2 regions of the Microbacterium sp. NPDC090014 genome follow, and region 1 is predicted to be linked to the other one. Evidence: predicted binding sites of a transcription regulator. Region 1 holds the regulator's gene; the other holds the start of a gene.

Evidence for each region. The regulator LexA, encoded in region 1, represses DNA repair genes until DNA is damaged. The targets are predictions, from matches to a motif close to TCGAACANNTGTTCGA.
Region 2: recA (recombinase RecA) is a predicted target of LexA. The motif match lies at 2,908-2,923, and genes of this name have one in related genera.

Annotation. Positions count from the first base shown of each region.
Region 1 covers NZ_JBIVFS010000002.1:806,259-813,413, forward strand. Annotated here, with positions in the region: gene ACIPV5_RS17360 (DUF2510 domain-containing protein) at 1-1,177, opposite strand, end outside; gene ftsE (cell division ATP-binding protein FtsE) at 1,317-2,369, shown strand; gene ftsX (permease-like cell division protein FtsX) at 2,366-3,280, shown strand; gene smpB (SsrA-binding protein SmpB) at 3,366-3,842, shown strand; gene ACIPV5_RS17380 (prolyl oligopeptidase family serine peptidase) at 3,843-5,708, opposite strand; gene lexA (transcriptional repressor LexA) at 5,764-6,450, opposite strand; gene ACIPV5_RS17390 (LysM peptidoglycan-binding domain-containing protein) at 6,733-7,095, shown strand.
Region 2 covers NZ_JBIVFS010000001.1:2,063,028-2,070,182, reverse strand. Annotated here, with positions in the region: gene miaB (tRNA (N6-isopentenyl adenosine(37)-C2)-methylthiotransferase MiaB) at 1-704, opposite strand, end outside; gene ACIPV5_RS09730 (regulatory protein RecX) at 786-1,361, opposite strand; gene recA (recombinase RecA) at 1,668-2,711, opposite strand; gene ACIPV5_RS09720 (DUF3046 domain-containing protein) at 2,997-3,221, opposite strand; gene ACIPV5_RS09715 (helix-turn-helix domain-containing protein) at 3,245-3,553, opposite strand; gene ACIPV5_RS09710 (CinA family protein) at 3,695-4,177, opposite strand; gene pgsA (CDP-diacylglycerol--glycerol-3-phosphate 3-phosphatidyltransferase) at 4,174-4,749, opposite strand; gene ACIPV5_RS09700 (DNA translocase FtsK) at 4,749-7,155, opposite strand, start outside.

The sequences.
Region 1 (7,155 bases):
TCTCGAGGGTCACGTAACCGCCGTTGGTCGAGGGGATGCTCGAGCCGTCGCTGGTCGCCCAGCGCGCCTCGGTGACAGTGATCTCGCCGCTCCCGCCCAGGAAGGTGAGTGCGACGGTGTCGCCGATCGTGCCCTCTTCGACCTGCGCGGACCCCGTGCCGTCGTCGGTCGTGCCGTCGTCGATTCCGGTGTCGGAATCGCTCGACGGCGGCGCGGACGGCAGATCGCGCACGGCCTCGGACACCGTCGCGAAGACGATGACGAAGAACATGACGACCGCGATGATCGCGCCGATGATCGAGAGGATGAGTCCGGAGATGCCGGGCCACTTCCTGCCCTTGAGGAAGAGCGAGATGAGCGAGACGATGAAGCCCACGCCGAGCAGGAGCCATCCGAGCCAGAAGATCACCGGGATGCACGACAGGATCGTTCCGAGCGCCGCGAGTCCGAGCCCGACGAGCCCGAGGACCGACGGGCGGGCCGGAGCCACCGGGGTCGTGGCGCCGTATGCGGGCGGGTATCCGGCGGGCGCACCATACTGCTGTCCGGCGGGAGCGTACGCGGCGGCGCCGGGGTACGAGGGTGAGGGTGCCGCCGAACCCGGGTATGCGGGCGCGACCGGGTACTCCTGGGGATACGAGGGGGCTGCGGTGCCCGGGTAGGAGGGTGCACCACCTTCGGAGGGACCCGCGGTGTTCGCATACGGGGGCACGATGTCGTCGGTCGGCGTCGGGGACTCCGGAGAGGTGGAACCCTGCTCATGCGTGGTGCCGGCCTCGTCGACAGGGGCATCGGTCACGGGCGCGCCGTATGAGGGCGCGGCGCCCGCGTCCTGGTGGGCGGACGGCTCGGCCGGAGTCTCCGCGTCGGCGCGGGAGTCGGAGGGTGCGGGCGTGTTCCACGACGGGCTCTCGACCGCGGCGACCGACTCGATCGCAGCGGCCGTCTCCGCGGCTGCTGCCGAATCGGGAATCGCGTCGGACGAGGAGTGGCCCGATACGTCAGCCGACTCGGAACCCCGGTCCGTGGTCGCTTCGCCGGTCAGACCGCCGGCCGACTCGCCTGCTGCAGACGGGGCGGATTCCACGATGGGGGCGAAGTGCTCGGTCCACTGGGTGCCGTCCCACCACCGCTGACGCCCGGATCCGTCGTCATACCAGCCTGCAGGCGTCGTCATGGTTCCCCCTCGGAGTATCGTCCATGCTGACGGCACGGATCGGCACCTCCATGTATAGCAGTGGAGTGCGACACGCAGGGGGGTCGAGCGGGGTGTCGCTCGCAGGCAGACGAGGGTGCGCGCTTAGGCTCGAACCGCCATGATTCGGTTCGAGAACGTCACGAAACGCTATCGCGGGACCTCGCGGCCCGCTCTGTCCGATGTCGACTTCGAAGTGCAGCGCGGGGAGTTCGTCTTCCTCGTCGGCGCGTCGGGGTCGGGCAAGTCGTCCTGTCTGCGACTCATCCTCCGCGAGGACGTGCCGACGACGGGTCGAGTCGCCGTGCTCGGCCGCGATCTGCGTTCGCTTGCGAACCGGAAGGTGCCGTACTTCCGCCGCCACATCGGATCCGTGTTCCAGGACTTCCGACTGCTGCCGTCGAAGACCGTCTACCAGAACGTCGCCTTCACTCTGCAGGTGACGGGCTCGTCGCGCGGCTTCATCCAGCAGGCCGTGCCCGAGGCGCTCGCGCTGGTCGGACTCGACGGGAAGCAGAAGCGGATGCCGCACGAGCTCTCCGGCGGCGAGCAGCAGCGCGTCGCGATCGCACGGGCGCTCGTGAATCGCCCCCAGGTCCTGCTCGCGGACGAGCCGACCGGAAACCTCGACCCGGCGACGTCGGTCGACATCATGCAGCTCCTCGCCAGGATCAATGCCGGAGGCACCACCGTGCTGATGGCGACACACGAGGCGGGCTTCGTCGACCAGATGCAGCGTCGGGTCATCGAACTTCGCGATGGCGAGATGGTGCGAGACGAGGTGCACGGCGGCTACGGAGACACGTCGAACATCCCGCGTCTGGTTCCCGAGGAGGTGCGCGGTGCCGCCGCGGCCGCTGCACTCACTGCTGTGCAGGAGGTGCAGCGCCAGACCGCCGACCTCTCGCTGGTCCGCGCCGCGCTCGCTGAGGAGCTCAGCGCGCAGCGCAAGGCGGAATCGGCGTCCGCAGACGCCGTCCCGACCGCATCCGAGACTCCCGAGGCTCAGGCGGCGCCGATCGAGCCGCCGGTGATAGACGAGCAGCCGGCGGTCGCCCTCGCGGCGCGGACGCATCCCATCGTGCTGCCGCAGGTCGACGTCGCCGAGCTCGGGGTGGCCGATCGACTCGGTCTGTCCGACGACGGCACGGAAGAAGTGGGGCCGACGTCGTGAGAATCGGACTCATCCTCGCGGAGGCCCTCGGAGGGCTTCGTCGCAACATCTCGATGGTCATCTCCGTCGTGCTCGTGACATTCGTCTCGCTGACCTTCGTCGGCGCCGCGATCCTGATGCAGGCGCAGATCGGCACGATGCGCGGCTATTGGACCGAGCGGGCGCAGGTCGCCGTCTACATGTGCTCCGACATCTCGGAGCAGGACACCTGCGTCGACGGCGGCGCCTCGGAGGAGCAGGTCGACGCCGTGCGAGCACAGCTCGACGGCGAGGCGCTCGCTCCTCTCATCAGCGAGGTCAGCTTCGATTCCAAGGAAGACACGTACGCCAAGCTCGTCGATCAGCTCGGCGAGGACCAGGCGAGCGTGATCTCGCCCGAGCAGGCGTTCGAGGTCTTCTTCGTCACCATGAAGGATCCCGGCCAGTCGCAGGTCATCTCCGAGGCGTTCAACGGTGTCGCGGGGGTGGAGCAGGTCCAGGATCAGCTCCAGTACCTCGAACCCCTGTTCTCCGCCTTGACGGTCGCGACCTACATCGCGGTCGGTATCGCAGCGCTCATGCTGATCGCCGCCATCCTCTTGATCGGCACGACCATCAGGCTCTCCGCGTACGCCAGACGCAAGGAGATCGGGATCATGCGCCTGGTGGGGGCGTCCAACCGCTTCATCCAGACGCCGTTCGTCCTGGAGGGCGTCTTCGCTGCCTTCCTCGGCTCGGCCCTCGCAAGCGCGGCCGTCGTCGCCGGCGTCCACTTCGGCGTCGACGGCTACCTCCGAGGACGCGTGCCGTTCATCACGACCTGGGTGTCGATGCAGGACGCTGCCGTCGTCGTCCCGGTGCTGATCGGCATCGGCGTCGTGCTCGCCGCGCTGTCGGCGGGTTTCGCGATCCGTCGCTGGCTTCGCACCTGACCCGCGCGCCGGTATAGACTGACAGGCTGTCGTGCGCCCGTGACGGGCACCGGAACCATTGCGCGACGCGGATCAGGAGAGAATCATGCCCAGGGAACGCGGGGAGAAGGTCGTCGCGACCAATCGTCGCGCACGTCACGACTACAACATCGAGAAGTCGTACGAGGCGGGGATGGTGCTCACCGGCACCGAGGTGAAGTCACTGCGCCAGGGGCGCGCGAACCTGAGCGACGGATATGCGTTCGTCAAGGGGAACGAGGTCTTTCTCGACTCGGTGCACATCCCGGAGTACTCGCAGGGCCACTGGACCAACCATTCGGCGAAGCGCGTCCGCAAGCTGCTGCTGCACCGTGAGGAGATCGCGAAGCTGCAGCACGCGGTCTCCGCCGGCGGCTACACGCTGATCCCGCTGAAGCTGTACTTCTCCGACGGTCGCGCCAAGGTCGAGATCGCTCTCGCCAAGGGAAAGCGCGAGTTCGACAAGCGCCAGACCCTCCGCGAGCGTCAGGACACCCGCGAAGCCGAGCGCGCGATGCGCCTGCGCAACCGCGTGGGGGAGTGATCAGCGCGCGGGCGTGAATCCGAACACGCGTCCGAGGAAAGCGAGCTCCCTCTCGAGGGCGTCGATGATCGTCTCGCTCGACCGGAAGCCATGGCCCTCACCCGGGTACAGCACGTACTCGTGCTCCACACCACTCGTCGCCAGCGCATCGCGGATCGCCTCGGACTGTGCCGGTGGCACGACACGGTCGTCCGCACCCTGCATCAGCAGCACCGGCACGTCGATCCGGTCGGCGTGTGTCAGGGGCGAACGCGCGACGTAGAGTGCCTCCGCCTCGGGCAGCGGACCCACCAGCCCCTCGATGTAGTGCGCCTCGAAGTCGTGGGAGTGCGCGCTCAGCATCTGCAGGTCGACCACTCCGTATCGGCTGATCCCCGCGGCGAACGTCCCTCCCCGCACCAGCGACGAGAGCACTGTCCAACCGCCCGCCGAGCCGCCTCTGATCGCGATGCGGGCGGGATCCGCGAGCCCAGCATCGGCGAGGCCGCGGGCCGCTGCGATCACGTCGTCGACGTCGACCACGCCCCATCCGCCGTCCAGCCGTTCGCGGTACGCACGGCCGTAGCCCGTCGATCCGCCGTAATTGACGTCGAGCACGCCGATGCCGCGGCTCGTCCAGAACGCGACGGCGGCGGACGCCGCGCCGGTCACATGCGCGGTCGGGCCGCCGTGGACGAGCACGATGTAGGGCGGGAGCTCGTCATCCGCGGCCGGAGCGTGGGCCGAGGGATTCGTCGGCGGGTACGCGAAGGCATGGACGGGCCCGTGCGAGCCGTCGACCAGGACCTCGGATGCGGGCGGCATCCACGCAGGATCGGTCGGCGCAGCTCCCGCGACGGCCTCGACGCGACCCGTGTCGACGTCGACGCACCAGACCCCGGGTTCTGTCGTCGAGCTGTTTCCGGAGAGCAGCACGCGGGAGCCCGCGACATCGTCGACACTCACGTGGCCGTCTGCGGGGAGGGGAATGCGGTGGGCGCTGCCGTCGGGGTCGATGACGACGACCCGGTCGCGACCGTTCGTGCGCACAGCCACGACGCGACCGTCGGCGAGCGGGCGGTACCAGCGATTGCCGAGCACCCAGAGGCCGTATCCCGTGTCGGCGTCGTCGTCGATGATCTGCTCCGCCGTGCCGACCGCCTGGGCTCCGCTGACACGCTGTCGGTGCAGAGCCCAGCGGCCCGAGGGATCGTCGGAGTACACGATCTCGTCGTCAGCCGTCCACTCGGGCTGCAGCGCGGCGCGAGTGGACAGCTCTGTGCGCGCGGTGCCGTCCGAGATCACCAACGACGCTCGCTGCCACGGCATCCGATCGCCGGACCACTCGACCCACGCTGCACGAGAACCGTCGGGAGACAGTGCCGGATGAGCGTAGAACGACTCGCCTTCGACGAGGGTCTTCAACAGCGCAGGCCGGTCGGATGCCGACCCGTCGGTCGGGATCTCGACGATGGCGCGTCGGTGAGGGGAGACGGACAGATCCTCCCGCACGGCGAACAGGCGGCCGCTCTGCAGACGCAGACCGCCGTGCGCCGGGCCCGGGGGTGTCAAAGGAACGGGGACACCGCCGCGGGGCACGCGGTGCACGCGCTGATCCTTGGCATCGACGAAGTACAGCGTGCCGTCGGCATCCGCGGTCCACGCCCCGCCGCCGTACTCGTGGACGCGAGACCGAGCACTCCATGGCGCGGGAAGGATCTCGGCACCCGTCGAACTTCGCACGGTCAGGCGACCGCCCTCGGCAGGGATCGACTCACCCCACCAGATCTCGTCAGCCACGAAGGCGCTGCCATCGATCCGCGGAGACGACGCGGCGATCCGGTCGGGGGTGAACGGAGAGGTCCAGGTACCGAACGGCGACGACATGGTTCGAGCCTATGGTGCGTCGACGCCCGCCGTCACCGGCAGGGTGGGAGGGGAGTCAGACCGCGCGCAGCACGGCGACGATCTTGCCGAGGATGACGGACTCGTCGCCGAGGATCGGCTCGAATGCGGAGTTGCGAGGCAGCAGCCAGGTGTGGCCGTCGCGTCGACGGAGAACCTTCACCGTCGCCTCGCCGTCGAGCATGGCGGCGACGATCTCGCCGTTCTCGGCGCTGCTCTGCGACCGCACCACGACCCAGTCGCCGTCGCAGATCGCCGCATCGATCATCGATTCGCCGGACACCTTGAGCATGAACAGGTCGCCCTTGCCGACGAGCTGCCGGGGGAGCGGGAAGATCTCCTCGACCTGCTGGTCGGCGGTGATCGGGACACCTGCGGCGATGCGGCCGACGAGCGGCACGAGCGCCGCATCGCCCACGGGGGTCGCCACATCGGCGGGATTCTCTCCGCTGGTGCCGGGGAGGTCGATGAGCACTTCCATGGCACGGGTCTTGCCGGGGTCGCGTCGCAGATATCCGCTCAGCTCGAGCTGGCCGAGCTGGTGGGTCACGCTGGACAGCGACTTGAGGCCCACGGCGTCGCCGATCTCTCTCATGCTCGGCGGGTACCCGTGACGGCTGATCGACGTCTGGATGACCTCGAGGATCGCCATCTGCTTGGGACTCAGGCTCTTGCGGCGACGGGTGCGCGGGACGTCGGCGTCGGGGGCGGAGATGTCGCTCATGGTGCTCCTCAGGTGTGCGATTCCGGCGTCTCAGTTCGAATGTCGGAGGCCCGTGGTGGGGTGTTGACATCGAAACCGTATCCGAGAATCGCGCCGAAGTGGAAGATCTGTTCGAGCGTGTCGGCCGATTCCCGGACTTCTGTTTCGAAGAACGCTTGACAGATGTTCGAATTCGAAGATAACTTCGGAACGTAGCTTCGCATTCACGGCTCCCGGCCGAGGCGCGAATGCGAACGCTACGCCAACTTCACCGCCCACGCGGTAGATGCAGAGGAGCACGACATGAGCACCATCACCTTCAGCAGTGCAGCAGTCCTTCCGGCTCGTCCGGCGACGCGGCTCAAGCTGACGGCGCGCGGTCGACGTGTCGTTCTCGCTGTCGCGGCCGTGCCGCTCGCAGCCGGGATCGCATTCGCCGCACTCAGCGGCGGCAGTGCGATGGCCTCAGGCGAACAGACCGCCACGGCATCGTTCGCGACGGTGACGGTGATGCCCGGCGACACGCTGTGGTCGATCGCCGAGAGCGTGGCCCCCGGCGCGGATCCGCGCGACGTGATCGGCGACATCACGCGTCTGAACCTGCTGCGCGGCGGCGAGCTGCAGATCGGCCAGGAGCTGGCGATTCCGGCGCAGTATTCGGAATGAAGCCGTGAGGGCCGTTCGATCGAGCGGTGCGGCGCGGAAGCGCGTTCACACTCCGTCACC
Region 2 (7,155 bases), on a different contig from region 1:
TGGCGATCGCCGAACTCCACGCCGTAGGAGTTGACGTTCTGTCCGAGCAGGGTGACCTCGATGGCACCGTCCTCCACGAGGAGGCGGATCTCGTTCAGGATGTCACCCGGACGGCGGTCCTTCTCCTTGCCGCGAAGACTCGGAACGATGCAGAAGGTGCACGTGTTGTTGCATCCGACCGAGATGGACACCCACCCGCTGTGCGCAGAGTCACGCTTGGTCGGGAGCGTCGAGGGAAACACCTCGAGCGACTCGAGGATCTCCAGCTCGGCGTCACCGTTGTGTCGCGCTCTCTCGAGAAGGCCGGGAAGCGACCCCATGTTGTGCGTGCCGAAGACCACGTCGACCCATGGGGCCTTGTCGAGAACGGCTTGCTTGTCCATCTGGGCGAGACAGCCCCCGACGGCGATCTGCATGCCGTCCTTGCGGCGCTTCACCGAAGCGAGCTGACCGAGGGTCCCGTAGAGCTTGCCCGCGGCATTGTCGCGAACTGCGCACGTGTTGATGATCACGACATCGGCCTCGGCGCCGTCCGTGGCTCGGACGTATCCCGCACTTTCGAGCGAGCCCGAGAGACGTTCGGAATCGTGGACGTTCATCTGGCAGCCGAAGGTGCGGACCTCGTACGAACGCTGGCGCCCGTCACGGTCGATTGCGGCTGACGACGACGCGATGATCGTCGGTTCACTGCGCGGGATAGTCATGATCTCCCCATTGTACGAGCGGTTCCCCCTCGCTGCCGCTGACCGGGCCGGCTACCGGGCAGGTGCGCGCCCCCCGCCGCCTCAGTCCGAATCGACGAATCGGACCCGCGACGAGGAAGAGCCGGAAGAACCCTCGGCGAGGGCCGTCTTCGCAGCCGTCATCGCGATGGAACCGTTGTACCCGCGACGTGATAGCTGACCGACGAGGCGTCTCAGAGCAGTATCCGGGTCGAGGCGGGACATCGATCGTGCTTTCGAGCGAGCGTACTCGAGTGCACGCTCCGCGTCGTCGTCGGGAACGTCGCCCAATGCCGCGTCGATCACATCGCGGGGAATCCCCCGCTGCGAGAGCGCTCGCGACAGAGCGACCCGTCCCTGTCCTTTTCGCTCGATTCCCGACATCACGAGCTGATCGGCGAGAACCGCGTCATCGAGGTAGCCGCGGCGACAGAAGTCGTCGATCACGTCGTCGATCGATCCGGAGTCGAGCCGGACGCCGTTCTCTTCGTAGCCCTTGAGCACCATCCGCGCCTCGGACAAAGAGAGCGATCGAGCCCTCAGCTTGCGCACGAGAAGCTCCTCGGCGTCGACACGCAGCTTCGACGGATCGGCTCCGCTCTCATCTGCTGAGTCTTCGTGCGGCTGCAGAGCACGCAATCGGGGAGCAGACCGAGCCGCAGCGCCACGAGCTGGATGCCGTTCGCTGGGCCCACGAGAGTCGACGAGTGGAGCTGGAGCCGAGTCGCCGGTGGATGCGACTCCTGCCGCCGTCGATTCCTCGTGGCCTGCGTCTTCCGCAGCGCGAGGGGTGACTGCATCGGACCCGACAGAGCTTCGATCAACCGGTTTCATCCGCGCGGAATCACGGCCGAACAGAGGGATGATGGGGGCGAGCTCCTGAGGCTCGCCCCCGCCATCACTCATGGTTCGCTCCGGTTGCGCCACAACCGCGAACCATCACGATCATGCCGGGCGGCGCTCGGCGAGCTCGTCAGCAGGTGCCTCGGTGGCTCCTCCGATGCCGAGCTTCTGCTTGATCTGGGTCTCGATCGCCAGCGCGATGTCGGGGTTCTTGAGCAGGAACGTTCGCGCGTTCTCCTTGCCCTGTCCCAGCTGGTCACCGTCATAGGTGTACCAGGACCCGGACTTCTTGACGATGCCGTGCTCCACACCGAAGTCGATCAGGCTGCCCTCACGGGAGATGCCGACGCCGTAGAGGATGTCGAACTCAGCCTGCTTGAACGGCGGAGCCATCTTGTTCTTCACGACCTTGACCCTCGTACGGTTTCCGACTGCGTCGGTGCCGTCCTTCAGCGTCTCGATTCGGCGGATGTCCATTCGGACGGACGCGTAGAACTTCAGCGCCTTTCCACCCGCGGTGGTCTCCGGCGAGCCGAAGAAGACACCGATCTTCTCGCGCAGCTGGTTGATGAAGATCATCGTGGTGTTCGTCTGGTTGAGCCCACCGGTGAGCTTTCGCAGCGCCTGAGACATCAGACGAGCCTGCAGACCCACGTGGGAGTCACCCATCTCGCCCTCGATCTCGGCTCGAGGCACGAGCGCGGCCACGGAGTCGATGACGATCAGGTCGATGGCCCCGGAGCGGACGAGCATGTCCGCGATCTCGAGCGCCTGCTCACCCGTGTCGGGTTGCGAGACGAGAAGGGCGTCGATGTCGACACCGAGCTTCGCGGCGTAGTCAGGGTCGAGCGCGTGCTCGGCGTCGATGAAGGCAGCGATTCCGCCGGCGCGCTGAGCGTTGGCGATCGCGTGGAGGGTGAGCGTCGTCTTACCCGACGACTCAGGACCGTAGATCTCGACGATTCGCCCACGCGGCAGTCCTCCGACGCCGAGGGCGACATCGAGAGCGATGGAACCGGTCGGAATGACGGCGACAGGCGCACGCTCGTCGCTGCCCAGTCTCATGACCGAGCCCTTTCCGAACTGACGATCGATCTGGGCGAGGGCGGTCTCGAGGGACTTCTCGCGGTCAGCGGGTGATGGCATGCCGTGCTCCTTATGCTCGCGTGGTACCGCCTGTAGGCTGTCGCGGTCCTCCCGGCTGGGCGGAACTCTCCGACAAGGCGTATGGCTCTTCGGCTTGTTCTTCACCGTAGGAGGAGCCTCCGACATTGCGTCGTCAGCACCGCGAAACAGGGAGAGAAACGTCTCTGAACCACTTGTGCAGAAGACTACGCCCGTTTCGAACACATATTCGACGACACGCCGTCTCGGCGTGTCGCAAATCGAAACCGCCTCGAACGCGGCCCTCGCCGCGAACGCCTCAGAGGGTCATCGCTTGCGCGGCTCCAGACGACCTGCACCGTGTCGCCGCTCCAGGGGGACATCCGTCTCGGCGCACAGCGCCAGCCAGATCTCGCGCGGTGCGACGCCAGCGTCCAGCGCTTCGTCGGCAGTGCGCCCGGCGAGCTGAGTCAGAACGAGGTCGCTGATCAGAGATGACCCGCGACCGCCGAATTCCGCATCGACTGCGCGGAGGAACTCACTACGTCGCATCAGAGGCTATGAGAGTCCGACGTTCAGTGGAGCGACAGCTCGGGCTCGACAGAAGCCACGAGGTCGTCCGGAACGACATCAGGGAAGACCTGAATGCCTTCGAGGACCGAGATCCGGTCGCCGACCTCTCGCATGATGATCGAGATGGGAACATCCAGAGCGTCAGCCACCGAGGCGAGAATCTCACTCGATGCTTCCTTCTGGCCCCGCTCGACCTCGCTGAGATAGCCCAGCGCCACAGAAGCCTTGCTTGCAACCTGCCGGAGCGTCCGCCCCTTCTGCAGGCGGAAGTCCCTCAGCACATCGCCGATTTCCTGTCGTACAAGAATCATCGGAACCTCCTCCCAGATCGTCTTCTCGAGGTGTCCCTCGAAGAGACCGCCAGTCTAGTCCTACCGACCTTCACAAAATCTACCTTCGCACGCTGTGCTTTCGGTGTGAGCACATAGGACATAACGGAGCGCACCCATCCCCTATTCCCGCAGAACCCGAGCGAGCATATCGATCGCCGCGTCGACCGCCCGCGCCCGCACCTCGGCACGATCACCGGCGAATCGAAACAACTCGGTGACCGAGAAATCCGGCGTCACCACGGCCACATGCACCGTGCCGACCGGCTGACCGTCAGGTGAGTCCGGCCCCGCGATACCCGTGGTCGAGACACCGACGTCGGCAGGGGCCCCGTCGACGTTCAACGCACCGCGCACCCCCGCCGCCATCTGAAGAGCGACGTCGGGGTGCACGGGACCGTGCGCGTCGAGCAGCGCGTCGTCGACGCCCAGCAGCGTGTGCTTCACCGGAGTGGCGTACGCGACGATCGCTCCGCGGAGGGAGGCCGACGCCCCCGGCACGGAGACGAACTCGGCAGCGAGAGCACCGCCCGTCAACGACTCCGCGACACCGAGCGTCCAGCCACGCTCGACCAGCGCGGCGAGCACGGCCGACGCAGATGTCACGAGGGCTGCCGCGCGCCTCGTACCTGCGCGACGATGTAGTCGATTCCGCTCGCCACGGTGAGGATCAGCACGAGCACCATCAGGATCGCGGTCACGAGCAGCCACGGCTCCAGCCCGATCACGACGTGCAACGGAAGCAGCGCCCAGGACAAGGCCACCGCCTGCACGGCCGTCTTGATCTTGCCCATCCAGGCCGCAGCCACGACGTGCTCCTTCGCCACCATGAGACGGTGGATCGTGATGCCCCACTCCCGAATGAGGATGATGATCACCAGCCACCAGTTCAGCTCGCCGAGTATCGCGAGACCGATGAAACCGGCGCCGGTGAGCAGCTTGTCGGCGATCGGGTCCCAGAGCTTTCCGAAGTCGCTGACGATCTCGTAGCGGCGGGCCAGATAGCCATCGACCCAATCGGTTGAGATCGCGACGATGAAGAGAACGGCGGCGATCCAGCGGACAGCGATGTCGTCGAGTCCGAACGTGCCACCGATCAGCAGGAGGACGAAGAAGATCACCGCGAGCGGTATGCGCGCGACCGTGATCGCGTTGGGAAGCTGCCGTGGAATGGCCATCAGTCGCGTCCCGTCAGTCCCCAGGCGTCTTCGTCGCCATCGTCTTCAGCCTCGACCACAGGAAGTCCCTGGAACTGCGCCTCGACCGGGTCGTGCGGCGTCCCGGCAGCAGTCGCGGCCGAGGAGGGGGCAGGCGGCTTCGGCGGAGTGTCGTCGCCTCGCAGCTTCGCCATGACCTGGGGCAGCTGTTCGGCCGTCGCCAGCACATCGCGCGCCTTGGATCCTTCTGACGGGCCGACGATCTCCCGCGACTCGAGGAGGTCCATCAGGCGACCGGCCTTCGCGAATCCGACGCGGAGCTTGCGCTGCAGCATCGACGTGGACCCGAACTGCGACGACACGATGAGTTCGGCAGCGGCGAGAAGAAGCTCGAGATCGTCGCCGATGTCCTCGTCGACCTCCTTCTTCTTCGTGGGCTCCAGCGCTTCCTGGACGTCGGCGCGGTAGTCCGGACGGGCCTGACGCGTCACGTGCTTGACGACAGCGTCGATCTCCTTCTCATCGACCCACGCACCCTGCAGTCGGAACGGCTTGGACGACCCCATGGGCGAGAACAGCGCATCGCCCTGTCCGATCAGCTTGTCGGCGCCGGGGCTGTCGAGGATCACGCGGCTGTCTGTGACGCTCGTGACGGCGAACGCGAGGCGTGAGGGGACATTCGCCTTGATCAGACCGGTCACGACATCGACGCTGGGTCGCTGCGTCGCGAGCACGAGGTGGATACCGGACGCGCGTGCGAGCTGGGTGATGCGGACGATCGAGTCCTCGACGTCGCGCGGGGCGACCATCATCAGGTCCGCCAGCTCGTCGACGACGACGAGGAGGTACGGGTAGGGCTTGAGCACGCGTTCGCTTCCCACAGGAAGCTCCACCTCGCCGGCGCGGACGGCACGGTTGAAGTCGTCGATGTGACGGAACCCGAACGACGCGAGGTCGTCGTACCGCATGTCCATCTCCTTCACGACCCACTGCAGCGCTTCCGCCGCCTTCTTGGGGTTCGTGATGATGGGTGTGATCAGGTGCGGCACCCCGGCGTAGCTCGTCAGCTCCACGCGCTTGGGGTCGATCAGGACCATCCGCACATCCGTGGGTCGGGCGCGCATGAGCAGACTCGTGATCATCGAGTTGACGAAGCTCGACTTTCCGGAGCCGGTGGAACCGGCGACAAGCAGGTGAGGCATCTTCGCGAGGTTGGCGATGACGATGTTCCCACCGACGTCCTTTCCGACGCCGATCGTCATCGGGTGGGTGCTCTTGTGCGCTGCCGGAGACCTGAGCACATCGCCGAGCGCGACCATCTCCTTGTCGGCGTTCGGGATCTCGATTCCGATCGCGCTCTTTCCGGGTATCGGCGACAGGATCCGCACATCGTTCGATGCGACCGCATAGGCGAAGTTGTTGCTCAGCTGGAGGATCTTCTCGACCTTGACGCCGTGCCCCACCTCGACCTCGTACTGGGTGACCGTGGGGCCACGCGAGAAACCAGTGACCTTCGCGTCGACCTTGAACTGTGTCAGCACGCTCGTGATCTGCTCGATCACCTTGTCGGTCGCCTCGGAGCGCGCGACCGGTGGAGGCCCTTCGACCAGAAGACCTGGCGACGGCAGCACGTACGGGGCGACGGGGGCCTGGGGGCCTCGCTCCCCCGGCCCTGCCGTGCCGAAGCCGTCGAGACCCGGAAGCTCCGGCATCTCTCCGGTGTCGGACTCGTCGTCGAGCAATGCGGTGGTCTGCTGCCCTGCCAGGGATTCCGTCACCGACCGCACGTCCGTCAGCACCTCCGTCGCCGCGTCGTACGGATCTTCCACGACGACGGCCTGATCGTAAGCCGGAGTCGGCTCGGAGGTCGTCAGCAGCGCGGTGATGTCGTCGGAGCCCAGGGTCCCCTCGTCGGGGTCTTCCTCACGGCCGGTCTTGTTCCGCCGCCACCAGGGAAGGACGTCGGGGTCGTCGACCTTGTCGGACTCGTCGATCGCCGCGGCTTCCTTCGCAGGCTTCTCGGTGCGCTCAGCGTCGAACATCCACGCGTAGAGGTCGCCCAGGCGCTGCCCGATACGGTTCGGCGGAGTCTTGGTCAGGATCAGGATGCTGAGTCCCGCCAGCAGGGCCAGGACGATATAGGCACCCACCGGAGTGAGATACGAGAGCGGCTCACCGATCATCCAGCCGAAGAGACCGCCCGCTTCGCTGAGCGCAGGCATGCCGTCCCGGGGCTGCGCACGAACGAGCAGTCCGGCGGAGTCGACTCGACCCGCTGCGATGTGGCAGAAGCCTGCCAGGGTGAGCACGAAGAGTCCGAAGCCGATGCCGATGCGCCCGTTGTCGTGGACGGACGAGGGATGGCGGAACAGCCACCCTGCCAGCAGCAGCAGCAGCACGGGCATGACGAAAGCCACGCGCCCGACC